DNA from 4 places in the Mesorhizobium sp. M0800 genome. Region 3 is predicted to be linked to each of the others. Evidence: predicted binding sites of a transcription regulator. Region 3 holds the regulator's gene; each other region holds the start of a gene.

Region 1 (7,204 bases), on a different contig from region 3:
TTCATGATCGCCAACCCGATCGTGTTCACCACCTGGTATCTCTACAGCTCCGTGCTGACCACGCTGCCGGTGGCGCTGTTCGTGGTGGTGCCGCTGGTCTTCGTCGTCACTTGCGGCGAGATCGACCTGTCGTTTCCGGCGACGATGGGCTTTGCCTCCTGGGTGTTTGCGCTGGTCGTGCAGGCCGGCTACGACCCGTTCCTCGGCATTGCCGCCGCAATGGTCACCGGCATGCTGCTCGGCTTCCTGGTCGGCTCACTGGTCGTCTATGGCGGGCTGTCGTCGCTGATCGCCACGCTCGGCATGAATTTCCTGCTGCGCGGCCTGATCCAGATCATCAACGAGGGCAGGTCGACGGCGCTGACCGGCCTTGCCGACAGCTGGGCCTACAAGATCTTCTCCAGCCAGCTCTACGGCATTCCGGTGCAGATCTTCTGGGCCATCGCCTTCGTCGTACTGTCGGCGCTGCTTTACAACCGCCATCGCTTCGGCGCGCAGGTCAAGGTGGTCGGCGACAATCCCGACAGCGCCCAGCAGATGGGTATCGATGTCAAGCGCGTGCGGGTAAAAGTGTTCGTCTTCGTCGGCATCGGCGCGGCAATCGCCGGCACGTTCTCGGTGATGATCAACTTCACCTGGTGGCCGACGGCGGGCGACGGATACCTGCTGCCGGTGCTGGCATCGGTGTTCGTCGGCGGCACTCCGACCTGGGGCGGCATCGGCACTGTTGTCGGCGGCGCGATCGGCGCGGTCACGGTCTCCTTCATCCAGACCGGCGTCGTCGCGGCGGGCCTGAGCGGCTTCTACGTCCAGTTCTTCAACGGCCTGATCATCATCCTGTCGCTGCTCGGCCACAAGTGGAACCAGGCGCGGTATCGGTAGTTCAGCCGAGCACAAGTATGAGACGAACCGTCTTGAGCATTCTACCGCCAGTCGAGTAGCGGCGTTTCACCCATTGGTTTTTCTTCAACAACCGGGGCTTCAGCCTGCTCCTTACGAAGTGCTTCCTCCAGAATAATTTTCGCGTCTTCTAGCGCCAGCAAAAATTCATCGAGACACTCACGCAATTCATTTCTTGAAAGAAGCTCAAAATCACCGCGCTTCCAAACCAAAGGCTGGCGTTTGGCCGAATCACCTTTTCCTACTTTTGGAAAGCAGAGAAATTCGCCAGGCGATTTTCTAAAATCGGTAAGCGAAAACACGGCATCTTCGAAAATCGTGGCAAGTAGACGCATTTGCCAGTTAGTCAATGGGAAGTTCGCCCAACCCACAGTGAAAATTGGAACCTGAAGCCCATTTTCAACGATTGTAATTAGAGGCTTAACAGGAACAACAAGACCTTTTCCAACTCGAAATGGCTCAACTATTTCGTCAAAACAGGGCTTGCCGAAGTAGCCCCTTTTTTCATCGTAGTCATAAAATGCCTCAACATACTCGGCGACGATGCCACGACTATTTGCTCGTCCCTTCGACATTGCCGCAATTAACGCCGTGCGCCGATCGAGCCCGTAGACAATTCGATCTCGAATAATCGGCGACGCGGCAGAATATGTAGTCGTTGGGAATCCGGTCACGAACCTGACGAGTTCTTTCGTGGTTCGAACGCGATCGGGGAAAACATATCGGACCCAGTTGTGAGCGTAGGGAGGCCTGCTAAGTTTGCTTATCTGCACGAGCGTTCCTCATTAGTGCCGGGTTTGACGTAAGAAATATCGCTGGATGAGATCGTCGGATATCTCCATTCCAGGATTGCTCCTCCCCGAAGCATTATACACTAGGTCCCACGGCCCGCCTTTTTCGTGGGACATGTTCACAAGTTTGGTCGCCCCCAAGCGCATGTATTTGTCAATTATCGGATACAGGAAATTTGCATCAGAACCGCTCATCGTTTCGTATACAGGCACTCTTTTTAACGAATTTAAGTCGAGCCTTGTAGCCCTTGTCCTAATATCTGCAGCCCCAAAGGATTTAAATTCCGAATATATTTCTCTAATTACTGGACCGTAGTCCCAGGCTTCTATCTTTGCCTCAATCAACGGTTCTCCAAAATTGGCTAGATATGTGGAATGCAGAAAATATATTATCTTGTTGATCTCAAGATTTGTAATTCCCAGCCCTTCGCCATCCGCGCGATCGAGCACCAAGTTAGCAATATACCGCGAGTCGTAAGCCATGCAAGCGATTGTACCCTATTTGTTCTGGGGTGCCAGACAATTTTCCATATGCCTCACGCCCCCGTCACAAACCCGTCCAGCACGCGTTTCTGGCCGGCTTTGTCGAAGTCGATGGTCAGCTTGTTGCCTTCGATGGCCGAGATGTTGCCGTTGCCGAATTTCTGGTGGAAGACGCGGTCGCCGACGCTGAAGGGGGACGGCGTGTCGGCGACGGATTTGGCGACCAGTTCGCCGTCGATGGTGCGGCCCTTGACCGAGGTGCGGCCAGCGCCGTAGCCGGAGTCGGTCTCGCCATAGCCGATGCGCTCGACCTGGTGGCCGGAACGCGTGCCCCAATTGCGGTCTGTGGCCTCGGTGCGGTTGGCTTGAGCGCGCTGCCAGCCCGGCGTCGCATAGGTGCTGGAGAAGCTTCCCGCCTTTTCCGCGCCGACATTGTCGAAGCGCGAGGCGCCATAGGGATTCTGCCTTCCTGCTCCTTGGCCGCCACGGCCCGAGGCGAACGAGCCGCCGCCATAAGAATTGCCGTAGCCGCCGTAGCTGTTGCCACTCTCGGCGATATCGACATGAGCTTCCGGCAGTTCTTCGAGAAAGCGTGAGGGAATGGTCGATTGCCACAGACCGTGGATGCGTCGGTTGGAGACGAACCACAGATGCAGGTTCTTCTTGGCGCGGGTCAGCCCGACATAGGCAAGGCGGCGCTCTTCCTCCAGCCCGGAGCGGCCGCCTTCGTCCAGTGACCGTTGGTGCGGGAACAGGCCTTCCTCCCAACCGGGCAGGAATACGGTCTCGAATTCGAGGCCCTTGGCCGAATGCAGCGTCATGATGTTGACCGCGTCGAGCTCGGCATTCTGCTCGGCGTCCATGACGAGTGCGACGTGTTCGAGGAAGGAGCGCAGCGATTCGTACTCCTCCATGGAGCGGATCAACTCCTTGAGGTTCTCCAGCCGGCCGGGTGCTTCGACCGAGCGGTCGTTCTTCCACATGTCGGTGTAGCCGCTCTCCTCCAGAATGGTCTCGGCGAGCTCGGTGTGCGGCGTGGTTTCGAGAGCCTTTTGCCAGCGTTCGAAATTGGCCGATACCTCGCGCAGCGCGGCGCGCGGCTTCGGCTTCAGCTCGTCGCTCTCGGCGAGTTTTGCCGCCGCCTCCAGCATCGGGATGCGCAGCGCCCGTGCGGTGTCGTGGATCTGGCGGATGGTGGCCTCGCCCAAGCCGCGCTTCGGCACGTTGGCGATGCGCTCGAAGGCGAGGTCGTCGGCGCCTTGCGCAACGACGCGGAAGAAGGCCAGCGCATCGCGGATTTCGAGCCGCTCATAGAAGCGCGGGCCGCCGATGACGCGGTAGTTGAGGCCGAGCGTGACGAAGCGGTCCTCGAACTCGCGCATCTGGAAGGAGGCGCGGACGAGAATCGCCATATCGTTCAAATTGTGCTTCTGGCGCTGGTAGGCCTCGATCGTCTCGCCGACGGCGCGGGCCTCCTCTTCGGAATCCCAGGCGGCATGGACATGCACCTTCTCGTCGTCCTCGGCGATCTTTTCGGTGAACAGCGTCTTGCCGAAGCGGCCCTCATTGTGGGCGATCAGGTGGGACGCCGTGCCGAGGATGTGCGCAGTGGAGCGATAATTGCGCTCCAGCCTGATGATGGTGGCGCCGGGGAAATCCTTATCGAAGCGCAGGATGTTGTCGACCTCGGCGCCGCGCCAGCCATAGATCGACTGGTCGTCGTCGCCGACGCAGCAGATGTTGACGGTGGATAGGCGCGGGCTTCCCTCCCCCTTGAGGGGAGGGTGGCCGGGCGAAGCCCGGTCGGGTGGGGTCCGTGCGGCAGTGCTCGACCTACCGGCGGCAGTGCTCGACGCTCTAGCGGTGCCTTCTGCGGCAACCCCCTCCGCCCGCTTCGCGGGCACCTCCCCCTCAAGGGGGGAGGATTGCGGCCGCTGCGCCAAGAGCCGCAGCCACATGTACTGGGCGGTGTTGGTGTCCTGATACTCGTCAACGAGGATGTAGCGGAAGCGCTTGTGGTATTCCTTCAGCACGTCCGGATTGGCGCGGAAGATGCGGATCGGGTGGCACAGGAGATCGCCGAAGTCGCAAGCGTTCAGCGTTTTCAGCCGCTCCTGGTAGGCCTTGTAGAGCTCGCGGCCCTTGCCGTTGGCGAAGGCACGGGCATCGCCCTCGGGGATGTCGGCGGGGCCAAGGCCCTTGTTCTTCCAGCCGTCGATCATCTGGGCGAACTGCTTGGCCGGCCAGCGCTTGTCGTCCAGCCCTTCGGCCTGGATAAGCTGCTTGATCAGGCGCACGACATCATCGGTGTCGAGAATGGTGAAGTCGGATTTGAGCCCGGCCAGCTCGGCATGTCTGCGCAGCAGCTTCACTCCAATCGAGTGGAAGGTGCCGAGCCACGGCATGCCCTCGACATTGCCTTCGCCGATCAACAGGCCGATGCGCTGCTTCATCTCGCGCGCCGCCTTGTTGGTGAAGGTGACGGCGAGGATCTGCGAGGGGAAAGCCTTGCCGGTGGCAAGGATGTGGGCGATGCGGGTGGTCAGGACGCGCGTTTTGCCGGTGCCGGCGCCGGCCAGCACCAGCACCGGGCCTTCGGTGGTTTCCACCGCCAGCCTCTGCTCGGGGTTGAGGCCGTTGAGATAATCGGGCGCGTTGTTCTGGTTGCTGCGGGCAGCCATGGCGCGCGCGGCAATGCCCGACGGGGCCACGGGCCGCGCGTTCGGTTCGTCAAAAAAGGGCATGTCTTCCGAAAAGCCGGACATCTCCCCCCGAATGTAGTGATTCGGCAGCGAAAGGCCAGAAGTGTCTCCGTTTTGTTCTCTGTCCAGTCGGTAGACTCACAATCTGAATGGGTCCGCTAACCAAAACGCCGGGCTTGCGATGGGCCGGCGCCGTAAAACGCCGAGCTTGCTTGACAGGGGAGGCGGGCCGGAGAAAGTTGCGTGGGGGCAGGAACGCAATGCGGGGTTGCCCATGGACGCGTCGCGGAGCGCACCAGTCGAAGGAGCACCGTCTTGGCTGTGGTCATCACCTCCCTGATCCTTTTCCTCATCGGCCTGGCGGTTGGCGGCGGCGGCATCTGGCTCGTGACGCTGGGGGGCAGCTGGTATTACGTCATCGTCGGTCTAGCTTTCCTTGTCGCGGCCTGGCTGCTCTACAGGCGCAGATCCACGGCGCTGTGGCTCTACGCGGCGATCGTGCTCGGCACGCTCGCCTGGGCGGTCTGGGAGATCGGCTTCGACTGGTGGGAGCTCGGCCCGCGCGGCGGCATCATCGTGCTTGTCGCGCTATGGCTGTTGACGCCATGGGCGCGGCGCGGGCTTACCGGTCCCGACGGACGCGCGCCGCTGATCCTCGCCGTGCTGGCCTCGCTTGCGGTCGCCGGCTATTCGATGACGACCGATCCAAAGGATATTGCGGGTGAACTCAACACCGACAAGGTGACGCCGACGGCCGATCTCGGCGGCAACGTGCCGGCTGGCGAATGGCACTATTACGGTCGCACGCAATATGGCCAGCGCTATTCGCCGCTCGACCAGATCACCGCCGAAAACGTTGCCAATCTGCAGCCGGCCTGGACCTATCGCACCGGCGACGTGAAAGGGCCCGACGACATTGGCGAGACGACCTATCAGGTGACGCCGCTAAAAATCGCCGACACGCTCTACATCTGCACGCCGCATAATTTCGCCATCGCCATCGATGCCGCGAGCGGTAAGGAGAAATGGCGCTTCGATCCGCAGGTCAAGCTCAACAAGGACCGCCAGCACCAGACCTGCCGCGGCGTGTCCTATTATGCCGATGCCAAGGTCGCCGCCGGCCAGCCCTGCGCCACACGCATCTACCTGCCGACATCCGACGCCCGGCTGATCGCGCTCGATGCGGCGAATGGCCAGGTCTGCCCGACTTTCGCCGAAGGCGGCACGCTGAACCTGCTCGCCAACATGCCATATCCGAAGCCGGGCTATTATTATTCGACCTCGGCGCCGCTGATCGTCGCCAACAAGATCATCGTCGGCGGCGCGGTCAACGACAATTATTCGACGCAGGAGCCGTCCGGGGTCATCCGTGCCTACGATGCCGACACCGGCGCGCTGTTGTGGAATTGGGATTCCGGCAATCCGGATCAGACGACGCCGCTGCCGCCGGACCAGACCTACACCAACAACTCACCCAACATGTGGTCGACGGCGAGCGTCGACGAGAAGCTCGGGCTGCTTTATGTGCCGCTCGGCAACAAGACGCCGGACCAACTCGGTGCCGGACGCAGTGCCAATGACGAGAAATTCTCCTCTTCGATCACCGCGCTCGATCTCAACAGCGGACAATTGCGCTGGGTGCGGCAGACCGTGCACCACGATCTCTGGGACATGGACGTGCCGGCGCAGCCGACGCTGGTCGACATCACCACGGAAAGTGGCGTGGTGCCGGCGCTGGTCGGGCCGACCAAGCAGGGCGACCTCTATGTGCTCGACCGGCGCAGCGGCGAGCCGATCGTTCCGGTCAAGGAAGTGCCGGCGCCGGGCGGCGCGATCGAAGGCGACCATACCTCGCCGACGCAGCCGGTCTCGGACCTGAGCTTCAGTCCGAAACCGCTGACCGGCGCGGACATGTGGGGCATTACCATGTTCGACCAGTTGGCCTGCCGGATCGAGCTTCGGAAGTTGCGCTATGAGGGCCGCTATACGCCGCCGTCGCTGCAGGGCTCGCTGATCTACCCCGGCAATTTCGGCACCTTCAACTGGGGCGGCGTGGCAGTCGATCCGGTCCGGCAGGTGATGTTCGGCATGCCGACATACCTGGCGTTCATCTCCAAGCTGGTGCCGCGCGCCGACGTGCCGCCGCCCGGCGACACCAAGGGCAGCGAACAGGGCCTGAACCGCAATGACGGTGCGCCTTACGCAGTCATATTGAAGCCGTTCCTGTCGCCGCTCGGCATTCCCTGCCAGGCGCCGCCCTGGGGCTATGTGGCGGGTGCCGACCTTCGGACCGGAAAGATCGTCTACAAGCATCGCAACGGCACCGTC
Region 2 (7,204 bases), on a different contig from region 3:
GGCGGGCCGGTCGCCCGGCGTCGGTTGCCCGCCGGCATCTACCGGCGCATCGCTGCGGCTGTCCGGCGCAGCTTGACCATTGCGCGCGCGATTGTCCCGATGATTGTCCCGGGGGCGGTTGTCATGCTGGCGATGACGCGGGCGCTGGTCGAAACGACCCTGCCGCCATAACAGGATGGGTTTTGGCTCCTCGGCTTCTGGAGCAGCTTCGCCGGCGACGGCTCCTGCCGTCGCTGCAGGTTCGGCCGGCGATGCTTCCGTAGTGTCTGAAACCGGCGGTTCTGCCGGTGCCGCAGCCTCAGTTTCCGCCCCAAGTTCCGCCGTTGGCTCGGCCGCTGGTTCCGCAGGCGCTTCAGCAGTCGCTTCGGCGGCGGGCCGGGTCTCCTGCGTGACTTCGATTGGCGCTTGCGGCTGGTCTTCCGCGACAGGCTCTGCCGCAGCTTCGGTCACGGCTTCGGCCGCAGCCTCCGCCATAGGGGCCGCTTCCGACACGGGCTCGGACGGCTCCGCCGGCGGCTCTGCCGTGGCAGCCGCTTCCGCCATCCTAGCCTGCTCGACTCGCGTTGCCTCTTCCGCCGCCTGCTTTGCAGCGGCAGCTTCACGCGCGGTATTGTCCTGTGCGTCGAGCCGCGCCTTGACCTCGGCCGCCGGTTTGGCATCGGCGCGATAGCCGAGACCCTTCAGGATCTCTTCCATGTCGTCGGCGGTGGCGCCGAGGATCGACATCATCGGCGGCGTGACCATGAAGGACTGGCCGTCATAGGCGCCGTCGGGGCGAGGCCCGAGGCCCGGCTTCCAGTTGGTCGCCGGCCGGATCAGGTCGGCCAGCCGCTCGAGAATATCGACGCGTACAGCACGCCGGCCAAGATTGCGGTAGCCCGCCAGCTTGTAGAAGGTCTTGTCGAAGGTCGGATCGATGACCACCGAGGTGCGGCCGGAGGCCAGTGCGTGGACGACATCGCCGAAGCCGGGCTTGTCCTTGCCGTCGTTCCTCAGCGCCCACAGCAGCGTTATCAACCCGGCCGGCGCCGGCTTGATCAGCGCCGGCACGAAGACATGGTAGGCGCCGAAGCGCACGCCGAGACGGCGAAGCGCCGCGCGGCCTTCCTGGTCGAGGGATTTCATCTCGTCGGCGATGTCGCGACGGTTGATGAGGCCGAAATGCTCGACGAGCTGGAAAGCAATGCCGCGGCCTATGCCGGTGATCTGCTCCGCATTCTTGAGGTCGACCAGCGGCTTCAGCAGGGATTCGATCTGGAAATTGACGAAGCGCTCGGCGCGCGCCGCAACCTTGTCGCGGGCCGGGCCGGTGAGTTGCTCGTCGGCGAGCAGAACGAGACGCGGCTTCAAAGCGTCTTCGCCGGCAACCAACGTGCCGATCGGGGCGCCGATCCAGCGCAGCGTGCCATCCGAACCCAGCGCAATGTCGCCATTGGCAGAGGCGCCGAAACGCTCGGCCCGCGCCTCGAACTCGGCGGCAAGCGCCTTCTGCGCCGCCGCCCGCACCGCCTTGGCATCCTCGCCGCCGGCGCTCTGGTCGGCGGTGAAGCGGAAACCTTGCAACTCGCCGACGTGATGGCCTTCGACGAGGACGGTTCCGGTTGGGCTGATTTCGGCTTCAGGCATCGTGTTTTCTCTAAGGCGCCGCATGAGGACCGAAGTCCTGCGGTCTACAAAACGTTTCGTCAACCGCTCATGCAGCGCATCCGACAATCTGTCTTCGATTTCGCGCGTCTTTTCCTGCCAGTGTGCCCGATCGGCCAGCCAGCCGGGCCGGTTGGAGACGAAGGTCCATGTGCGGATCTGGGCAATCCTGTGCGACAGCGTGTCGATGTCGCCTTCGGTGGTGTCGGCACGGCGCACCTGCTCGGCCATGTAGTTCTCGTCGACATGGCCGTGCCTGGCAAGGTCCATGTAGATGGAGGCGATCAAGTCGGCATGCTGGGCCGGCGCGATCTTCCTGTAGTCGGGCAGCGCGCAGGCTTCCCACAGCAGCGCCACGCGCCTGGCATCGGTGGTGAGTGCCCGGATGTCCTCGTCGCGCGACAGATGCTCGAGCGCCTGCGCGTCTACTGCCGGCAGTGCGCGCGTCAGGCCTTCTACCGGGGCGTTGGTCTCGATCGAGCGCTTCAGCGCATCGAGGCTGGCGAAATCGAAATGCGCGGTACGCCACTGCAGCACTTTCACCGGATCGAAATCATGCGCCTCGATCTTGTTGACCAGTTCATCATCCAGCGGATCGACCTGGCCGGTGACGCCGAAGGTGCCGTCGCGCAGATGCCGGCCGGCGCGGCCGGCAATCTGGCCGAGCTCGGCCGCCGTCAGGTTGCGGTACTGGTAGCCGTCGAATTTGCGATTCTGGGCGAAGGCGACGTGGTCGAGGTCGAGGTTGAGGCCCATGCCGATGGCGTCGGTGGCGACGAGGTAGTCGACGTCGCCCGACTGGAACAGCGCCACCTGGGCGTTGCGGGTGCGCGGGCTGAGTGCGCCGAGCACGACGGCGGCACCGCCCTGCTGGCGGCGGATCAGCTCGGCGATAGCATAGACCTCGTCGGCCGAGAAGGCGACGATCGCGGTGCGCCGCGGCAGGCGGGTCAGCTTCTTCGAGCCGACATAGGCAAGATGCGACAGGCGTGGCCGGGTCACCACCGACACGCCCCGCAGCAGGCGCTGCAGGATGCCGTGCATGGTGGCCGCACCCAGCAGCAGCGTCTCCTGGCGGCCGCGTAGATGCAGGATGCGATCGGTGAAGATGTGGCCGCGTTCGAGATCGCCGGCGAGCTGGACCTCGTCGATGGCAACGAAGGCGGCGTCGGTCTCGCGCGGCATCGCTTCCACGGTGCAGACCGAGTATTTCGCGCCCGCCGGCTGGATCTTTTCCTCGCCGGTGATGAGCGCAACCTTATGGGCGCCGACCTTCTCGCAGACGCGCGTATAGACCTCGCGGGCAAGCAGCCTGAGCGGCAGGCCGATGACGCCGCTTTCGTGCGCCACCATGCGCTCGATCGCGAGATGGGTCTTGCCGGTGTTGGTCGGGCCGAGCACGGCCGTCACGTCTCGACCCGACAGGATCAGCGGTTCAGTGTGTTTCGGATGGATGTTCATCGGCCTGGAAATAAGGCTCTCCGCCTCGCATTGTCGGGAGCGCGCCCATATTGGCCGCGTATGACAGGCGACACATAGGGATTTCGGGCGCGAAGCGAAAGCGGAATGTGCCGAGGGCAGGCCGATTGGTTCGTTCGAGCCTCAAATCTGTTCCCGATTAACAGTTGGAACGAGTCTGGAACGAATCAGCGACGAATCACTGACTCGCGCTGATTCAGGGTTTGTTCACGGCTACATCTGGGTTTTCTTTCGGCGAATCTCACCACATGCTGAATCACGGAAACTGGCCCGATTTATGCAAGCGGCATCCAAGCGAGCACTGCGGTTAACCTTTGCCGGTGAATGGTCGTGGCCGGCCAATCTGCTTCGCACAACGTTATGAAATTATTGATGTTTCCTAACGCGCTTTAATCATTTCAATGGTGTTTTCAGCACTCGCCGTTAACGTTCCGCTCAAAGCCGGAACGAATCGGCGACGAATCAGCGATGGGCAAAGTTTCTTGGTTTGTTCACCGCAACATGTTGTGTTGTGAACAGCTTTTCCACCGAGAATCCACAGGCTGCCGGGCGGTTTTTGCATAGGCTGCGCAGCGGCCGTTAACCTTTGCGTGCCGGATTGGGGCAGCGTGCCGCATCGAGATCTTGCAACGGGAAGACCGCTATAGAAACGGGCCGTTTTGCAGGCCCGTTCGTCCAAGCGCGTATCTGTCTCAACGTAAAGATAAACGATCAGGCGATGTACTGGCCGCCATTGGCTGATATGGTCGAGCCGGTGATGAAACCGGCATCGTCGGAAGCGAGGAAGACGACGCAGCGCGCGATTTCCTCCGGCTCGCCGAGACGGCCCACCGGGATGTGCGGGATGACGCGCTCGTTGAGGACCTTCTCGTCCATTGCCTTGACCATCTCGGTGGCGATGTAGCCGGGGCAAATGACGTTGACGGTGATGCCGGCGCGCGCGCCTTCCTGGGCCAGCGCCTTGGTGAAGCCGATATCGCCGGCCTTCGAGGCCGAATAATTGACCTGGCCGACCTGGCCTTTCTGGCCGTTGATCGAGGAGATGGTGATGATGCGACCGAACTTGCGGTCGCGCATGCCGCCCCACAATGGATGCGTCATGTTGAAGACGCCGGAAAGGTTGGTGTCGAGGACCTCCTTCCATTGCTCGCGCGTCATCTTGTGGAACATCGCGTCGCGAGTGATGCCGGCATTGTTGACCAGCACCGAGACGGGACCGAGATCGGCCTCTATCTGTTTGATGCCGGCGGCGCAGGCCTCGTAGTCGGCGACCGACCATCTATAGACCGGGATGCCGGTCGCGGCCTTGAACTTTGCCGCCGCTTCCTCATTGCCGGCGTAGTTTGCGGCGACCGAATAGCCGGCGCTTTTCAAGGCGACCGATATCGCCGCGCCGATGCCGCGCGACCCGCCTGTGACGATTGCAACCTTTGTCATATGTCCTCCCGGGAAATGCAGATGACTGAGCGTTGAAGCGGTGGGGTTTGCCCTCTATTCCCTACTCGCTTTGCGCCAGCATCCTATTCGTATCGCTTATCTCATCACAATGCTTCCACGCACATGGCAACACCCATGCCGCCGCCGATGCACAGCGTGGCAAGACCTTTCTTGGCACCTCTGCGGCGCATTTCGTAGACCAGCGTGTTGAAGATGCGGGCGCCCGAGGCGCCGACCGGATGGCCGATGGCGATGGCGCCGCCATTGACGTTGACGATGGCCGGATCCCAGCCCATGTCCTTGTTGACGGCGCAGGCCTGCGCGGCAAAGGCTTCGTTGGCTTCGACCAGATCGAGGTCGCCGACCGACCAGCCGGCCTTGGCCAGCGCCTTGCGCGAGGAGGGGATCGGTCCCGTCCCCATGATCTGCGGGTCGACACCGGCGGTCGCCCAGGAAACGATACGCACCAGCGGTGTGATGCCGCGCCTTGCGGCTTCCGCTTCGGTCATCAGCACCACGGCGGCGGCGCCGTCGTTGATGCCGGAAGCATTGGCAGCAGTTACCGTGCCTTCCTTGTCGAAGGCGGGCTTGAGCTTGGTCATGGCATCGATTGTCGCGCCGTGGCGGATGTATTCATCCTGGTCGACTACTGTGTCACCCTTCCTGCCCTTGACTGTAAAGGCAACGATCTCGTCATTGAATTTTCCGGCTTTCTGCGCGGCCTCGGCCTTGTTCTGGGAAGCCAGTGCGAACTGGTCCTGGTCGTCGCGGGTGATCTGGAACTGGCGAGCGACGTTCTCCGCGGTGTTGCCCATATGATAGCCGTAGAAGGCATCGGTCAGGCCGTCCTTTATCATGGTGTCGATCAGCTTGAAGTCGCCCATCTTGACGCCACCGCGCAGATGTTGCGCATGCGGAGCCATCGACATCGATTCCTGGCCGCCGGCAACGATGATCCTCGCGTCGCCCTGGGCTATCTGCTGCATGCCGAGCGCGATGGCGCGCAAGCCGGAGCCGCAGAGCTGGTTCAGGCCCCAGGAGGTCGCCTCCTGCGGTACGCCGGCAGCCATTGCCGCCTGCCGCGCCGGGTTCTGCCCTTGAGCCGCGGTCAGGATCTGGCCGAGGATGACCTCGTCCACCTCCTTGCCGTCGACGCCGGCACGGACCAGCGCTTCCCTGACGGCGACGGCACCCAATTCATGGGCTGGGGTGTTGGCGAAGGCGCCGTTGAAGGAGCCGACGGGCGTGCGCGCTGCATTGGCGACAACGATGGCGTTGGAAGCGGACATGTTCTTCTCCAGGCTTTCGGGGAACGATTTCGGGTGCCGTCGGGGACTTTTCTTGCCCTTTCCACAACCCGAGTCAAACCCGAAATGGGCATGGCGTCCCACTGCCGCAAGCATGCCGCCCGTCGCTGCAACGGCGGCCCGTCCGTGCTGCGCAGCATAAAATGTTCTCGCACTGCACAAACTGCTTGGATTCATGACGCTTTTGCGCATATCCTTTAAAAAGGCGCAATCGTTACCGGCGGCTTACTTAAGCTGCCCGGTGTCCGGGGAGGATGCAGATGGCCGCAAAAGACGAACCTATTGTTATCAAGAAATATGCCAATCGCCGTCTCTACAATACGGGCACCAGCACCTATGTGACGCTCGAGGATCTCGCTGAAATGGTCAAAAGAGGCGAGGACTTTACTGTCCAGGACGCCAAGACCGGTGACGACATCACGCATCCGGTACTGACCCAGATCATCTTCGAGCTGGAGAACAAGGACGGGCAGAACATGCTGCCGATCCCGTTCCTGCGTCAGCTTATCGCCTATTACGGCGACCAGATGCAGATGATCGTGCCGAGCTTTCTCGAGCAGTCGATGCTGGCCTTCTCTAAGGAGCAGGAACGCTTTCGCGAGCAGATGAAAGATGCGCTCGGCAAGTCGCCGATGGACATGATGAAGATCGCGACACCAATCAAGGTGCTGGAGGAGCAGACGCGGCGCAACATGGAAATGTTCCAGAACGCCATGCGGCTGTTCACGCCGTTCCCGCCCGCGGGCTCGGCGCCGGCAGCAGCGCCGGCCGAACCGGCCAGGAAGGAAACGCCGGAAAAACCCGACGACCTTCAGGAGCTGAAGGAGCAGATCGCCGCGATGCAGCGCAAGCTCGACACGATGTCCTGACTGCCGGCTGGCGAAGTGCAGCGTCGAACCTTCCTTCAGGTGCCGCTGAGACTTCGCAAGCAGCGCGGCTAGAGCTGCTCCGGCAGCGGTCCCTTGTAGCGGGCGCGTGGCCGGATCAGGCCGCTGCTCGTCACCTGCTCCACGGCATGCGCGGCCCAGCCGATGCTGCGGCCGAGCGCGAACAGGCGGAACGGCGCATCGGACGGCAAACGGAGGCTGCGCGTCAGCGCGGCCAAAGCGAAATCGACGTTCGGGCGCATGCCCGTTGCCGCAAAGGCCGCATCGCAAAGCCGTAACAGCCCATCATCGACATCTATCGCTGCCAGCAACGGTTCCGCACGCGGATCGCCGTCGGGATAAAACGGATGGCCAAATCCGGGCAGCGGCCTGTCGTGACCGAGCCAGCGTCCGACAGCCGCATCCGGCCCCAATCTCTGCGCATCTTCGGCCAGCATCATGACCGCCTCC
Region 3 (7,204 bases):
GCCGCCGGCCAGCGATCGCTGCCGGCTACGTTGGCGCCGTTGGCATAGGCGTTGTCCCAATCGGCAATGTGACGTTCGAACACCCTGCGCCCTCCCTGGCAATATGGCCTTGCAACGTAGCCGTGAGCATCGCGCGGCGCGTCGTCGCCAGCCTCACGATTCCAGCTCTCGCATCAATCTCAAGTGACAGCTGCTTTGATGGCGAAGCGCGCATCCTTCCACGCACCGGTGCGCAGGATATCCTCAAGCACTTTGACGGCCTGCCAGACATCGGCATAGCCGACATAGAGCGGGGTGAAGCCGAAGCGCATGGTCGATGGCGCGCGAAAATCGCCGATCACGCCACGTTCGATCAGCGCGCGCATGACCTGGTAGCCATGCTCATGCATGAATGAAATCTGGCTGCCGCGTTTTTCCCCATCGCGCGTGCTTTCGAGCGTGAGCCCGTAAGTGCCGCACTTTGCCTCGACAAGCTCGATGAACAGATCCGCCAGCGCGATGCTCTTCTTGCGCACCGCCGTCATGTCGACATCGTTCCAGATGTCGAGCGCGCCCTTCAGCGTGCGCATCGACAAGACCGGCTGCGTGCCGCACAGAAACCGGCGGATGCCGGTGCCGGCCGCATAGCCTGGCTCGAAGGCGAAGGGCCGTGCATGGCCCCACCAGCCGGTGAGCGGCTGCTGGATGTCGGAAAGATGCCGCTCAGCCGCATAGATGAAGGCAGGCGCGCCCGGGCCGCCATTCAGATATTTGTAGGTGCAGCCAACGGCAAAATCGGCGTTTGCCTTGTCGAGCTCGACTGGCATCGCGCCGGCGGTGTGGCAGAGATCCCAGACGATCATCGCCCCGGCTTCCTGAGCCCTGCGCGTCAGCGCCGGCATGTCGCGCAGTTCGCCCGACTTATAGTTGACGTGGTTGACCAGCACCACGGCGGTGCGTTCGTCGATCAGCTCTTCGATGGTCGGCGCGTCGACCCCCGAGAGGCGCAGCAGCGTATCTTTTCGCGTCGAAACCACACCCTCAGCCATGTAGAGGTCCGTCGGAAAACTATCGCCCTCGGCGACGATGACCTGCCGCTCCGGTCGCATGGCCATGGCGGCGTGCAGCAGCTTGTAGATGTTGACCGATGTCGTGTCGCAGACCACCGTCTGGCCGGCCGCGGCACCGATCAGGCGCCCGAGCTGGTCGCCAAGTTCAAGCGGCATGTTGAACCAGCCGGCCGTGTTCCATGCGCGGATGAGATCATGCGACCATTCTTCGGTCGCGGCCTTGTGCAGTTCATCGAAAGCGGCACGTGAAGCAGCTCCTAGCGAATTGCCGTCGAGATAGATCACTCCTTGCGGCAACACAAAGCGGTCGCGCATCGCGCGCAGCGGATCCGCGGCATCCATCGCCTTTATGGCCACGAGATCGGGAATTCCTGTCATGATTTGTCTGCTCCGCCAAGATCCAACGCAACGCCGGACACGCATCGACTGTTCTTCCATTACCTGGTTGCGCGCAGCAAGGCTCCACCGGCGAGAAGCAGCCTGACCAGGCGATGGAAACCGGGACTTAACCCGAGGTTGGCGTTTTGAGTTCGTTTCGTTCACGGTGCATTGACCAAACCGCACAGTCGATACGGGTTCACTTCCGTGCCATTTGCCGACCGACGGCCGATGCCAGTGCCGCCTTCTAGGAGGCCAGAAGGGCGCAAAACGAAAGCAGAATCAAGGCGATGAGGCTCGCGGCGATGAAAATGCGGTACGCCGGTAGGGGACGTCGTTTGTTTCCCGAGCCTTAACGCATTCATTAAACTTTAAACAGTTGCGGAACACAACTGGAACAGATAGTGTTTGTTCTGGGTTTGTTTTTCTGATTCTGTTGGGGGTCGCTATGCTGACACGCAAACAACACGAACTGCTTATGTTCATCCACGAAAGGTTGAAGGAAAGCGGTATCCCGCCTTCCTTCGACGAGATGAAGGAAGCGCTCGACCTGGCTTCCAAATCCGGAATCCACCGGCTGATTACGGCGCTGGAGGAGCGCGGCTTCATTCGCCGTTTGCCCAACCGGGCCCGTGCGCTGGAGGTGCTGCGCCTGCCTGACTCGATCGCCCCCGGCCTCAATGCGGCACGCAAGTTCTCGCCGAGTGTCATCCAGGGCAGTCTTGGGCAAGGCGGTCCTCGGCAAGGCAAGCCGACATCGTCGCGCGTGCCCGCAGCCGGAAATGACGACGATGTCGTCGCCGCCGTTTCGATCCCGGTGATGGGCCGCATCGCCGCCGGTGTGCCGATCGACGCCATCCAGCACCAGACGCATTCGATTTCGGTGCCGCCGGATATGATCATGGGCGGCGAGCATTATGCGCTCGAGGTCAAAGGCGACTCGATGATCGAGGCCGGCATTTTCGACGGCGACACGGTGATCATCCGCAATGCCGATACGGCGAGCCCCGGTGAGATCGTGGTGGCACTGGTCGACGAGGAGGAAGCGACGCTGAAGCGGTTCCGCCGCAAGGGCGCCTCGATCGCCCTGGAAGCCGCCAATCCAGCCTACGAGACGCGCATCTTCGGACCAGACAGGGTCAAGGTGCAGGGCAAGCTCGTTGGGCTGATCCGCCGCTACTGAGTTGCGCCCTTGGCGCCGGCTTTTGGATTGTCGGCCCTGCGGTATGGGGGCAGGCCGCGCGTCGCGCGTGAAAATTTCCGCTGCACGTGCCAGGGCCGGTATGATTTTTCGACCGCGAAACGGATTTCGGCGCGCGTTGCCGCTTGTGGATCGAAGTAGACGGCGGCACTTCCCGCGCGCGCCAGTTGCCGTTTGGTGACGACGAGGACCAGCCGGTCGTAGTAGCAGGGGTTATGGGCGGTGGCGTCGTCGATGACGATCAAGCTGGCAAAGGCGCAGGCTGGCCGCGCAGTATCGCGGTCCTTGGCTTGCGCGATGATCGCGCCGGATGGATGCCTGGCAAGGCAGAGGCCGTCCGTGCAAATGAACGGCATGCCCGGCGGTAGGTCGGCCGGATCGGCAATGTCGAATTGCGGGTCGTTCTTTCCAGGTGTTTCCGGCGCGACGATAGCCTCTGATGTGAGCGCGCGTTTCCAGTTGTCGATGGTGAACTCATTCGGGCGTGCCCGGTTGACCGCGAGTTCACCGCTGCCGATCGGCAGCGCGACCAGCCGTGCGTCCTCCGAGACCAATACGTCGGGTATGCGTGTCTGCGTTGTCGTCAGCAAGCCGGCGAGCGCAAAAGGAAGTGCCGCCAGCCGCAACCAGGTCGTCGCCATGCTGGCAATGACGAGGGCGATCGTCACCAGAAGGACGGATCTCAGCGAAATCAGCCCGACCGCATCGATCGGCGAGCGCTCCGAGATCCACCCGGACAGGGCGATCATCGCCGTCAGCCCCTTGCCCATGACATAGAGGAAAGGGCCATCCGCGCCGAACGGCATCGCCAGCGCACTGAGCACGGCGAAAGGCATGACGACCAGTGAGACGATGGGCATGATGGCCAGATTGGCGAACAGGCTGAGCGGCGCCACGCGCTGGAAATGCCATATGGCGAAAAGCGCCGTGGCGCTCCCTGCAATGATCGAGGTCATCGCCAGACCGCACATGCCCAGCAGGACCTTTCGAGTGGCAAAGCGTAGCGGCGACCGCCGCGGCGGCGGCGTGGTGGCCCTGCCGGCGCGGTAATCGGACCAGCCTGCATAGGCGCCGACAAGGGCCGCCGTCGCGGCGAAGGACATCTGGAAACTCGGACCGACCACCTCGTGCGGCGACACCAGGATGACCGCGATGGCCGAGATCGCCAGGTTGCGCATGGTGAGCGCGGCCCGGTCGAACAGCACGGCGATAAGCATCACCGCCAGCATGATGAAGCTGCGTTCGGCCGCCACGACAATGCCGGAAAAGACGAGGTAGGCCGCAATCGAAAAAAGCGCGGCGGCCGCGGCATATTTCTTGACCGGCCGTCGCGATGAGAAATCGGGAAACAGCGCAAAGGCACCCCGCAGCAGCGCCATGATGGTGCCGGCGACCAACGCCATATGCAGCCCCGAGATGGAGATGATGTGGTAGATGCCGGTGCGCCGCATCGCTTCGTTGATCTCCTCGGGAATGCCGGCGCGCACGCCAACGATCAGCGCAGCAGCAATCTCGCCCTCGGCGCCGCCGATGCGGCTGCGGATATGGTCGGCGATGGATTCGCGCGCGTCTTCGATCGCGGAAGAAAGCTGCGCGGCAAGCGGCATGCTGCCCGACGACACGACTTTCGGATTGCCGAGAAAAAAGCCGCTGCCGCCGATACCGGCGAAATAGCTGTCGAAGGAGAAATCATAGCTGTCGGGCCGCACCGGGCCGGTCGGCGGCAGCAGCCGCACATAGCCGGTGATCTCGGAACCGGCGGTCAGCGCAGCCGGTATCTTCATCGCCGAAACGCGGACCCGTTCCGGCATGTAGCGCAGTGTCGGCCTGGCGGTTGAGATCACATCGATTGTCAGCCTGATGCGGCCGCTCGCCATGGGCTCGTACGATACGACGCGACCCGTCAGCCGCGTCGAGATTTCGGAACCGAGCATATGCGTTCCGACACGCCATGTCTCGAACTTGGCGGCAAGTACGCCAAGCGCGCAGAGCAGCGCCACCATGAAGCACAGGCGCGTCCTGGGCCATGACCGCGAGACGACGGCACAAAGGGCCGCGAGGAGCGCGATTGCGATCGGCTGTGGAAAGGCCGGCTCCACCGACAGCCCGAAATATACGACCACCCCGCATGCGAGGAACACCGGCACCAGCAGGAAGGCGATGCCGCGGTCGAGTTCCAGGCCGGCTGCCGAGGTTACGCTGTTGCGGATACGGGACGGTGACGGGAGGCGGAAACGCCTGGGCAGGCGTACGATGGGCTCGCCCGCGGGCACGAGAACCGTTGCTGGGTCGCTGGCCGGCAGCGACGGAGCATCGAAGCGCGGAGCGGGTAGCAATGCCGGTGCCGGCAGGACAGGCGGGGGAGCAGCAAACAGCAAGCGTTCGCTGACGCCGTTGACCGCGTCCTCGCCCTCGCCCGCACCTCGGCCTCGCACAGCCATCGGGTCTGCCCCTTGCGCCCTCGACCTCCTATGCTACATGAACGCGCAACGCGCGAAAGTCCGCAAACCCACTTCCTTCGCCCGCCTGAGAGTTCCATGCCCGATAAGGTCGTCACCCGTTTTGCCCCCTCGCCCACCGGCTATCTGCACATTGGCGGCGCGCGCACGGCGCTGTTCAACTGGCTGTACGCCAAGCATACGGGCGGCACGATGCTGCTGCGTATAGAGGATACCGACCGTGAGCGGTCGACGGATGCGGCGACGGCAGCCATTCTCGACGGACTTTCCTGGCTCGGACTCACCTGGGACGGCGCGCCTGTCTCGCAGTTCGAGCGCGCGCCGCGCCATCGCGAGGTGGCCGAGGAGCTCGTTCGTATGGGCAAGGCCTATTATTGTCATGCGACGCCTGCCGAGCTAGAGGCAATGCGCGAGAGCGCACGGGCCAAGGGGCTGCCTCCCCGCTATGATGGACGCTGGCGCGACCGCGACCCGTCGGAGGCGCCGCCCGGCGCCAAGGGGGCGATCCGCATCAAGGCGCCGACAGACGGCGAGACGGTGGTGCATGACCGCGTCCAGGGCGACGTGCGCTTTCCCAACAAGGATCTCGACGATTTCATTATTCTGCGCTCGGACGGCAATCCCACCTACATGCATGCCGTCGTCGTCGACGATCACGACATGGGCATCACCCACATCATCCGCGGCGACGATCATTTGACCAACGCCGCACGCCAGACCGTAATCTATCAGGCCATGGGCTGGGAGGTGCCGTCGATGTCGCATATCCCGCTGATCCACGGTGCCGACGGCGCCAAGCTGTCGAAGCGGCACGGCGCGCTTGGCGTCGAAGCCTATCGCGCCATGGGCTACCTGCCGGTGGCGCTGCTCAACTATCTGGCGAGGCTTGGCTGGAGCCACGGCGACGATGAGATCATGTCGATCGCCGACATGATTGCATGGTTCGACATTGGCGACGTCAACAAGGGCGCCGCCCGTTTCGATTTCGCCAAGCTCGAGGCGCTTAACGGCGTGCATATGCGCCGGATGAACGACGCGGCGCTGCTCGACATCTTCATCGCCACTCTGCCCTATCTTGAAGGCGGCCCGGCAATCGCGGCGCGCCTCGACGACAGACGCAGGGCGCAACTGCTTGCCGCATTGCCGGGCCTGAAGGAGCGCGCCAAGACGCTGGTCGAACTTGTTGAAGGGGCTGCATTCCTTTTCGTCGAGCGGCCGCTGCCGGTCGACGAGAAGGCGGCGGCGCTGCTCAGCGGTGAGGCGCGCGCGATCCTGCGGGGCGCTCATGCGGCACTAGCCACGGTTTCGGAGTGGTCTGCCGCCTCAGCCGAAGCCGCGATCCGCGACTATGCGCAGGCCGCCGGCCATAAACTCGGCGCCGTGGCCCAACCTTTGCGCGCCGCGCTCACCGGCAAAAGTACCTCGCCAGGTGTCTTCGACGTGCTGGCCGTGCTTGGCCGCGAGGAAAGCCTGGCGCGGATCGCTGATCAAATCGATTAGCAAACTGGCCCAAGAAGATTGGCATTGAAAGGTGTGTTTCGCAGTGCAACATTGGGTCTTGGCCTAATCTGCCGCGCAGATTCAATTGCGGGCGCAAATGTGCGTATTCCGATGCTTTTGACGTGTTGGGTTCAGATATTTTGCCTTTGCCGGCCTGAGGAAACAAAAAGGAGTTTGCTATGACCGAACCTGCGACAAAAATGGAATTTGGCGGCAAAACCCAGGCATCGACGGCCAAGCTGGAACTCGGCGGCAAAACCCATGAATTCAAGATACGAAGTGGTTCGGTAGGACCTGACGTCATCGACATCGGTTCGCTCTACAACACCGCCGGCGTCTTTACCTACGATCCCGGTTTTACGTCGACGGCGAGCTGCGAATCGGAAATCACCTTCATCGATGGCGATGCCGGCATTCTTTTGCACCGCGGCTACCCGATCGACCAATTGGCCGAGCACGGCGACTTCCTCGAAGTCTGCTATCTCTTGCTCTATGGTGAACTCCCGACCAAGGCGCAGAAGGACGATTTCGACTATCGGGTGACGCGCCACACCATGGTGCATGAGCAGATGTCGCGCTTTTTCACCGGCTTCCGCCGTGATGCGCATCCGATGGCG
Region 4 (7,204 bases), on a different contig from region 3:
CAAGGGCTTGCCGCTGGTGCTGGCGCTGATGGGCGCCGCCAGGGCCGAGCGCGTTACGCGCGATGCTTGCGTCAAGGCTTCCGTGACACTGATCGAAGGCACGCGTGCAGAGGAACATACCGCACTTGTCGAACATCTGCGCCTGCGCGGCGACCTGACCGCAAGCTTCGTCATCCGCACCATTGCGCACGGCAAGGTCGACTTCTTTGGTTCGGCGCTGGTCGCGCTCAGCCAACAGTCCGAACAACGGGTGAGAGCACTGCTGGCCGGCGGGCATGACATAGCGTTGCAGGCACTGTTCCGCAGCGCCGGGCTTGCCGCCGCCACCCACGCCATCATCCTGCGCGCGCTGAAGGTCTGGCGCGAGGTCGCCAATGGCAAACGCCTCGCCGGCGTCCAGGAAGTCAGTTGGCTGATGCTGAAGGAATTGGGCGGACAGTCCGCAGAAGGCGATCTCGCCAGGCTGGTCAAATCGATCCATCTCGACGCGCTGCGCGAGAACGCACGCGGGCACGCGCTGGCGATCGCTGCTGCCTAAACCCGGTCTTTCGCGAAAAAGTCCGGAAAATCCTCAATCGCGGCGGCGATGATGCGCAGCGAGGCGGCGGTCTGCAGCATTTCGGCTGCGACGCTGCGCTCCGCGATGCCAGCTGCATACTGCCTGGCGACTGCGACGGTCGCCGTCTGCGGCTCGCCGACGCGCCTGAACAGCAGTTCGCGTGCCAGCCCGCGCAGGAAATTGGTGATGGAAAGTGCCGTTTCGGATGGCATCGTGGAACTTTGCTGCTCGTTGCGCAGCCGCAGGATTTCGAGGCCGACGGTAACCGCAGCTATGCCGCCGCCGAGAACCGCCTCGCCTTTCTTGCCGGCGTTCTGCAGCAGTGGCATCAACTGGTTGATCCGGTCGTAGGCAAGGCTTTCGAAGGCCGATCGCCGCGGCAGGCGGTCGTGCAGGCAAAGGCGTGCAAGATCTTCGCGCATGGTTTGCAGGATGCGGTTGACTGTAACCCAGGGGTCGGCGGGCAGCACGACGGCGAAGACGCCGATCGCCAGAAGAATGCCGACAAGGACCGCTGCCGAATTGGCGAGGAACGGCTCCGGATCGTAGGTCATGACCTGATGTGGGCTGAGGAAGGCGAGGAAATTGATCGCAAAGGCCGTTGCCACGCCGACGTAGCGCGGATTGGCCACGCCCAGTGCCGCTGGCACCAGGATCGGGACGACGAAAACCGCGAACCAGCCAAAGCCCGGCAGCGCTGGAAGTGCTATCTGCCCGACCACAAACGCGAACGGCAGGGCGAGCAACGTGCCCTCGAAGAAGTTCCATGCCGACCGGATCGGATCGGGGCGCGCGGCGAACAAGCTGGAGACAACGGCGACCAGAATGACCGTGCCGGTCGCGTCCGACCATTTCGTCGCCAGCCAGAAGCCGGCGACCAGGAGCGTGGCGATTGCTGCGCGCACGGCATTGCGCGATGCCGCACGGTAATCGCGGTGCACCACCAGCGCTGGCTGCCGCCGTTCGCGACTGGCACGAGACGGGGGAGAGCGGAGTGCATCCAGGCCGCGCAGCACTTGCTGCATTGCCTCGGCGAAGTCGGCGGCAATGGTTAGGCGGGTGACAGTGCCAGCCCAGTCAATGTCTTGCCCGGCCGCGATGTCAGGCATCTGCCGTGCCTTGCCGGCGATTGCGTCGAGCCGCGCCACCCAGGGCGCCGTATCGTCCAGCGCGCCCGGCTTGGCTACCAGTTCGCCGACAACGGCCTGCAACTCGGCGCGAACGGGGATGAGGGCTGCATTCTTCGGCGCGGCGTGGGCATGCAGCGCACGCGCCGCTGACAGGGCCGACAGAAGCTGGCCGATGGTACGCCGGACCGGATAGGCGCGGGTGGCGAGGCTCGGCCCCTCCAGCCTTGCGTAAGTGCGCATCTCGCCGAGCGTCTGGACGTCGCCGATCAGCTTGCGGTGCAGCCCGGCAAGCTTTTCCGCATCGCCGCCGGAAAAAGCGCCGTCCGCATAGGCCGCCAGGTCGAGAATGCTGCGTTTCAGTCTTGAGATGATGGCGTCGGCAGCCAGTTTCGGCAGGATCAGCCGGCTGGTCAGCGCAGCGCAGACGATACCAAGCACGATTTCCGCGCAGCGCGCCACGGCGAGATCGATGACGAGGTGCGGCTGGCCGAAAGCCGGCAGGCCGATGATCATCGCGGTGTAGCCGGCAAGCGCCGCGCCATAGGCTTCCGGATTGCGTAGCAGCGACGAGACCAGCGAGCAGATGCCGATCCAGACGGCAAGAACTGCAACCAGCAACCACGGGTTGGCATCGAAAACAGTGGTAATGCCGATCGCCGCCAGCGCGCCGGCAAGCGTGCCGAGGAGACGATAAAACCCCTTCGCCAGCACCATGCCGGCGACCGGCTGTGCGACGATGAACACCGTCATCATCGCCCATTGCGGGTGGTCGAGCTTCAGCGCATAGGCGGCCAAAATCGCGATGAGGCCGGCCGAAACGGTGCGCAGGGCAAAGATCCAGTCCGAGCGCGTCGGCCGCGTCAGGCCAGCGATCCGCGTGCCGATATCGTCCTTCAGCCGCGCCCAGGTCAAGTGCTCGTCTCCAGCTCAGAAGGCCAAGCTAGCGGCGGGAGCTCAGATATCCAGCACTTCCGTCTCGGCGAATTCCGCGCGTTCCTGGATGAAGCGGAAACGGGCCTCGGGCTTGGTCCCCATCAATGCGTCGACCGCATCCTTGGTCGCCGCCTCGGCATCGATAACGTCGACCCGCAGCAGCGTGCGCTTTTTCGGGTCCATGGTGGTTTCCTTGAGCTGGGCGGCCATCATTTCGCCCAGCCCCTTGAAGCGGCCGATTTCGACCTTGCCGCGCCCGGTGAATTCGGTGCGCAGGAGTTCGTCCTTGTGCGCATCGTCGCGGGCATAGGCGACCTTGCCGCCTTGCCGGATCGAATAGAGCGGCGGCACCGCCAGATAGAGATGGCCGCCGCGGACCAGGCTTGGCATCTCCTGATAGAAAAAGGTGATCAGCAGCGAGGCGATATGGGCGCCGTCGACGTCGGCATCGGTCATGATGATGACCCGGTCGTAGCGCAGGTCCTCGTCGCGGTATCTCGAGCGCGTGCCGCAGCCAAGCGCCTGGATGAGGTCGGATATCTGCTGGTTGGCGGCAAGCTTGTCGTTGCCGGCGCTGGCGACGTTGAGGATCTTGCCGCGCAGGGGCAGCACCGCCTGGCTGGCGCGGTCGCGCGCCTGCTTTGCCGAACCGCCGGCCGAATCGCCCTCGACGATGAACAGCTCGGCACCGGCGGCGGCATTCTGCGTGCAGTCGGCGAGCTTGCCGGGCAGGCGCAGCTTGCGCACCGCACTCTTGCGCGACACTTCCTTTTCCTGGCGGCGGCGCACCCGCTCGTCGGCGCGCGCGATCACCCATTCGAGCAGTTTCGAAGCTTCCTGCGGATTGTCGGCCAGCCAGTGGTCGAACGGGTCGCGGATAGCGCTTTCGACGATGCGGATCGCCTCGATCGTCGCCAGCCTGTCCTTGGTCTGGCCGACGAATTCCGGTTCGCGGATGAACACCGACAGCATGCCCGCCGCCGAGATCATCACATCCTCGGAAGTGACGATCGAAGCGCGCTTGTTGCCGACCAGGTCGGCATAAGCGCGCAAGCCGCGCGTCAGGACGTTGCGGAAGCCGGCCTCATGCGTGCCGCCTTCGGCGGTCGGAATGGTGTTGCAATAGGAATTGATAAAACCGTCGCCGCCGAACCAGGTTACCGCCCATTCGAGCGAACCGTGGCCACCCTGCTTCTCGCTCTTACCGGCAAACATTTCACGGGTGACCTGGAATTCGTCGCCGAGCGAGGCTTTCAGATAATCCTTGAGGCCGCCCGGAAAATGGAATTCTGCCTTGGCCGGCGTCGTGTCCTTTTCCTTGATCAGCGAGGGATCGCAGGTCCAGCGGATTTCGACACCACCGAACAGGTAGGCCTTTGACCGCGCCATGCGGTAGAGCCGCGCCGGCTCGAAAGCAGCACCCTTGCCGAAAATCTGCTCGTCTGGATGGAAGCGGATCTTCGTGCCGCGGCGGTTGTGCACCTCGCCGAGCTGCTCCAGGGCGGTCACCGGAACGCCTCGCGAGAAGCGCTGGCGATAGAGCTTGCGCCCAATCGCGACCTCGACCTCGAGATGGTCGGACAGCGCGTTGACCACGGAAACGCCGACACCGTGCAGGCCGCCGGACGTCTCGTAAACCTTGCTGTCGAACTTGCCGCCTGAATGCAGCGTCGTCATGATGAGTTCGAGCGCCGGCTTCTTGAATTTCGGGTGCGGATCGACCGGAATGCCGCGGCCGTTGTCGGTTACGGACAGGTATCCGTCGGCGGAAAGCTCGACATCGATGAAGGTCGCATGGCCGGCGACCGCCTCGTCCATCGAATTGTCGATGACCTCGGCGAACAGATGGTGCATCGCCTTGTCGTCGGTGCCGCCAATGTACATGCCCGGGCGGCGGCGCACCGGCTCCAGCCCCTCCAGCACTTCGATATCGGCGGCACTGTAGCTCTCGCTGGCGTCGCGGGGCGCCGGCCGCTTCGCCGCCTGCACCAGCGGGTCGGCCGGGCGCGCGGCGGCGCGAGCCGGTTGCGGCTGCTTGTCCAATTTGGCGAAAAGATCGTTATTGTCGTCCATGCCGGTCCTGGATTCCGATGCTGCGAATCACCACCCGATACTGCCACGCTTTTTGCGGGCAGGCGACGGAGGTTCCTGTTACGTTCGAGGACAGGGCCTCTTACTGCAAAACCATTCGACAACCAAGCGGCGGAAATGGGGTCGAAGCCTGGAGCATCGACGCTTTGTAAACCCTGTCCGAAGGTTACGCCGCAAGATTGGCTAAAAAAACGGTATTTGCGGACTGTCGCTGACCTAGAATGCAGCGGAACCCTCAAGAGGCTGTCGCTTAAGCATGTTGGATTACAGTTCGCTCCTGCTCGCGGCGGCGCTGTCGGGCACGTGCCTTAGCATCACCATGTTTGCGATCTGGTTCACCGCGCCACAGGCACGCTTTGTGCTGACGGTGGCCTGCGGCATTCTCGTGCTGGTCGCACATGTCGTGTTGTTCTGGCATTACACCAGGGATCCAAGCGCCTGGCTTTGCCAGATCGTGCTTGTGCTTCTCAGCCTCGGCTTCCTGATCATCTGCCTGTCGGCCATGCAATATCTCGGCATAGGCGACTACAGGCGAGCCATCTTGCCGACCTTGGTTGCGATGGCTGTTTGCGCGGGCGCGACGTATCTCGGATTTGATGGTGTCGGCTTTATTGTCACCTACGCAACGGTAACGGCGCTGCTCTCGCTCATCGGAGCGATGTTCTGGATTGAGGGTGGTCACGATCGCCGGATATTGCTGGTCGTCTCCTTCCTGAGCGGCGTCTGTGCCCTGTCGTTCGGACTTTGCGGCGCGGTCCTGCTGGTCAAGGGCCAATGGGTGCTGGGTGTTGCGCCCGACAATTGGGCCGAGCGGGTGAATTCCGTGGTGGCCGTCGCCTGCATGACCGGGCTCGGCGCATTGACGCTCTCCCTGCACCATTTGCAGGCGCAGATCGAATTGAAGGCCGAGACGATGACCGATCCATTGACCGGGCTAATGAATCGGCGGGCGTTGACGGCACTCTACGGCGAGCGGGTCTTCGGTCCGTTCATGTCCGTCGCCATGTTCGACCTTGACCATTTCAAGAGGACGAACGACGTATTTGGTCACCCAGTCGGCGACCAGGTTCTGTGCCGCTTTGCCGCCGTCATCAGGAAATACGCCCGGACCGGCGTCGACGCCTTCCGGCTGGGCGGCGAGGAATTCGTGCTCGTCATGTCGCGGATGACGGAAGAGAAGGCCTATGACATTGCGAGCAAGATCAGCGTCGCCTTCGGCACGGAAGTCGTGGCCACCCAACTCGGTCCGTTGCGAAGCACAGTCAGCGGCGGCATCGGCTTTGGCGGAACAAACGGCACCGGTCTCGACGATGTGCTGGCCGAAGCCGACGCAGCACTCTATGCGGCAAAGCGCGCCGGGCGAAATCGCGTCGTCGTCCGGGACCGGGCGAGCAAGGCCGACGGGCCGGCCTTGCGTTCTGCCTGATTGAGGTTTCTATCTTCTTGTTAGACCCATGATCTTGTCCGAAAACCGGATTCCACTTTTCGGGATCATGATCTATTCCGCCGCACCCAGATATTCCGACAGCGGCGGGCAGGAGCAGACAAGGTTGCGGTCGCCGGCGACATTGTCGATGCGCGACACCGGCGGCCAGTATTTTGCCGCCGTGTCGGCATCGCCGGCGGGGTAGGCCGCCTCCAGGCGCGAATAGGGATGGGTCCACTGGCCGGCCAACGCCTCGGCGGCGGTGTGTGGCGCGTTGACCAGAGGATTGTCGCCCAACGGCCATTCGCCCTTCGCCACCTTGGCTGCTTCGCCGGCTATGGCGATCATCGCCTCGCAGAAGCGATCCAGCTCGCGCTTGGGCTCGGACTCGGTCGGCTCCACCATCAGTGTGCCGGCCACCGGGAAAGACATGGTCGGTGCATGGAAACCATAGTCGATCAGCCGCTTGGCGATATCGTCGACGCTGATGCCGGCGCTGTCTTTGAGCACGCGGGTGTCGAGGATGCATTCATGCGCAACGCGTCCGTTGCGCCCTTTGTAAAGCAGGGGGAAATGCTCGCCGAGCCGCGTCGCCACATAGTTGGCGGAGATGATCGCCGTCTCGGTCGCCTGCTTCAGGCCGGAAGCGCCCATCATGCGGATATACATCCAGGTGATCGGCAGGATGGAGGCACTGCCGAACGGTGCCGCCGCCACGGCATGGGCCGAGCCTTCGGTGACGTGGCCGGGCAGATATGGCTTCAGGTGCGCCTTGACGCCGATCGGGCCGACGCCGGGGCCGCCGCCGCCATGCGGGATGCAGAAGGTCTTGTGCAGGTTCATGTGGCAGACATCGGCGCCGATATCGCCGGGACGGGCGAGGCCGACCAGCGCGTTGAGGTTGGCGCCGTCGAAATAGACCTGGCCGCCATGGCTGTGGACGAGGGCACAAAGGTCGCGCGCGCCTTCCTCGAAGACGCCATGCGTCGAAGGATAGGTGAACATCAGCGCCGCAAGGTTGTGCGCATGCTCGGCCGCCTTGGCCTGCAGGTCGGCCGTATCGAT

What was found. The regulator LexA, encoded in region 3, represses DNA repair genes until DNA is damaged. The targets are predictions, from matches to a motif close to TGTTCNNNNTGTGTTCNG.
Region 1: the regulator LexA is predicted to act here: its motif matches at 4,981-4,998, upstream of NKI18_RS24685 (ATP-dependent helicase).
Region 2: the regulator LexA is predicted to act here: its motif matches at 3,271-3,288, upstream of NKI18_RS24110 (helicase-related protein).
Region 4: the regulator LexA is predicted to act here: its motif matches at 4,766-4,783, upstream of parE (DNA topoisomerase IV subunit B).

What each region holds. Positions count from the first base shown of each region.
Region 1 covers NZ_JAMYOZ010000026.1:1,138-8,341, forward strand. The annotation lists gene NKI18_RS24670 (ABC transporter permease) at 1-882, shown strand, start outside; gene NKI18_RS24675 (hypothetical protein) at 924-1,574, opposite strand; gene NKI18_RS24680 (Panacea domain-containing protein) at 1,686-2,174, opposite strand; gene NKI18_RS24685 (ATP-dependent helicase) at 2,228-4,939, opposite strand; gene NKI18_RS24690 (glucose/quinate/shikimate family membrane-bound PQQ-dependent dehydrogenase) at 5,192-7,204, shown strand, end outside.
Region 2 covers NZ_JAMYOZ010000025.1:2,406-9,609, forward strand. The annotation lists gene NKI18_RS24110 (helicase-related protein) at 1-3,105, opposite strand, end outside; gene NKI18_RS24115 (hypothetical protein) at 3,503-3,802, opposite strand; gene phbB (acetoacetyl-CoA reductase) at 3,835-4,560, opposite strand; gene NKI18_RS24125 (acetyl-CoA C-acetyltransferase) at 4,665-5,849, opposite strand; gene phaR (polyhydroxyalkanoate synthesis repressor PhaR) at 6,128-6,736, shown strand; gene NKI18_RS24135 (citrate/2-methylcitrate synthase) at 6,805-7,204, opposite strand, start outside.
Region 3 covers NZ_JAMYOZ010000004.1:90,607-97,810, reverse strand. The annotation lists gene NKI18_RS07060 (hormone-sensitive lipase) at 1-83, opposite strand, end outside; gene kynU (kynureninase) at 180-1,427, opposite strand; gene lexA (transcriptional repressor LexA) at 1,876-2,610, shown strand; gene NKI18_RS07045 (ComEC/Rec2 family competence protein) at 2,604-5,069, opposite strand; gene gltX (glutamate--tRNA ligase) at 5,166-6,587, shown strand; gene gltA (citrate synthase) at 6,767-7,204, shown strand, end outside.
Region 4 covers NZ_JAMYOZ010000003.1:347,126-354,329, forward strand. The annotation lists gene NKI18_RS06465 (DUF2336 domain-containing protein) at 1-538, shown strand, start outside; gene NKI18_RS06470 (FUSC family protein) at 535-2,601, opposite strand; gene parE (DNA topoisomerase IV subunit B) at 2,644-4,695, opposite strand; gene NKI18_RS06480 (GGDEF domain-containing protein) at 4,970-6,139, shown strand; gene gcvP (aminomethyl-transferring glycine dehydrogenase) at 6,212-7,204, opposite strand, start outside.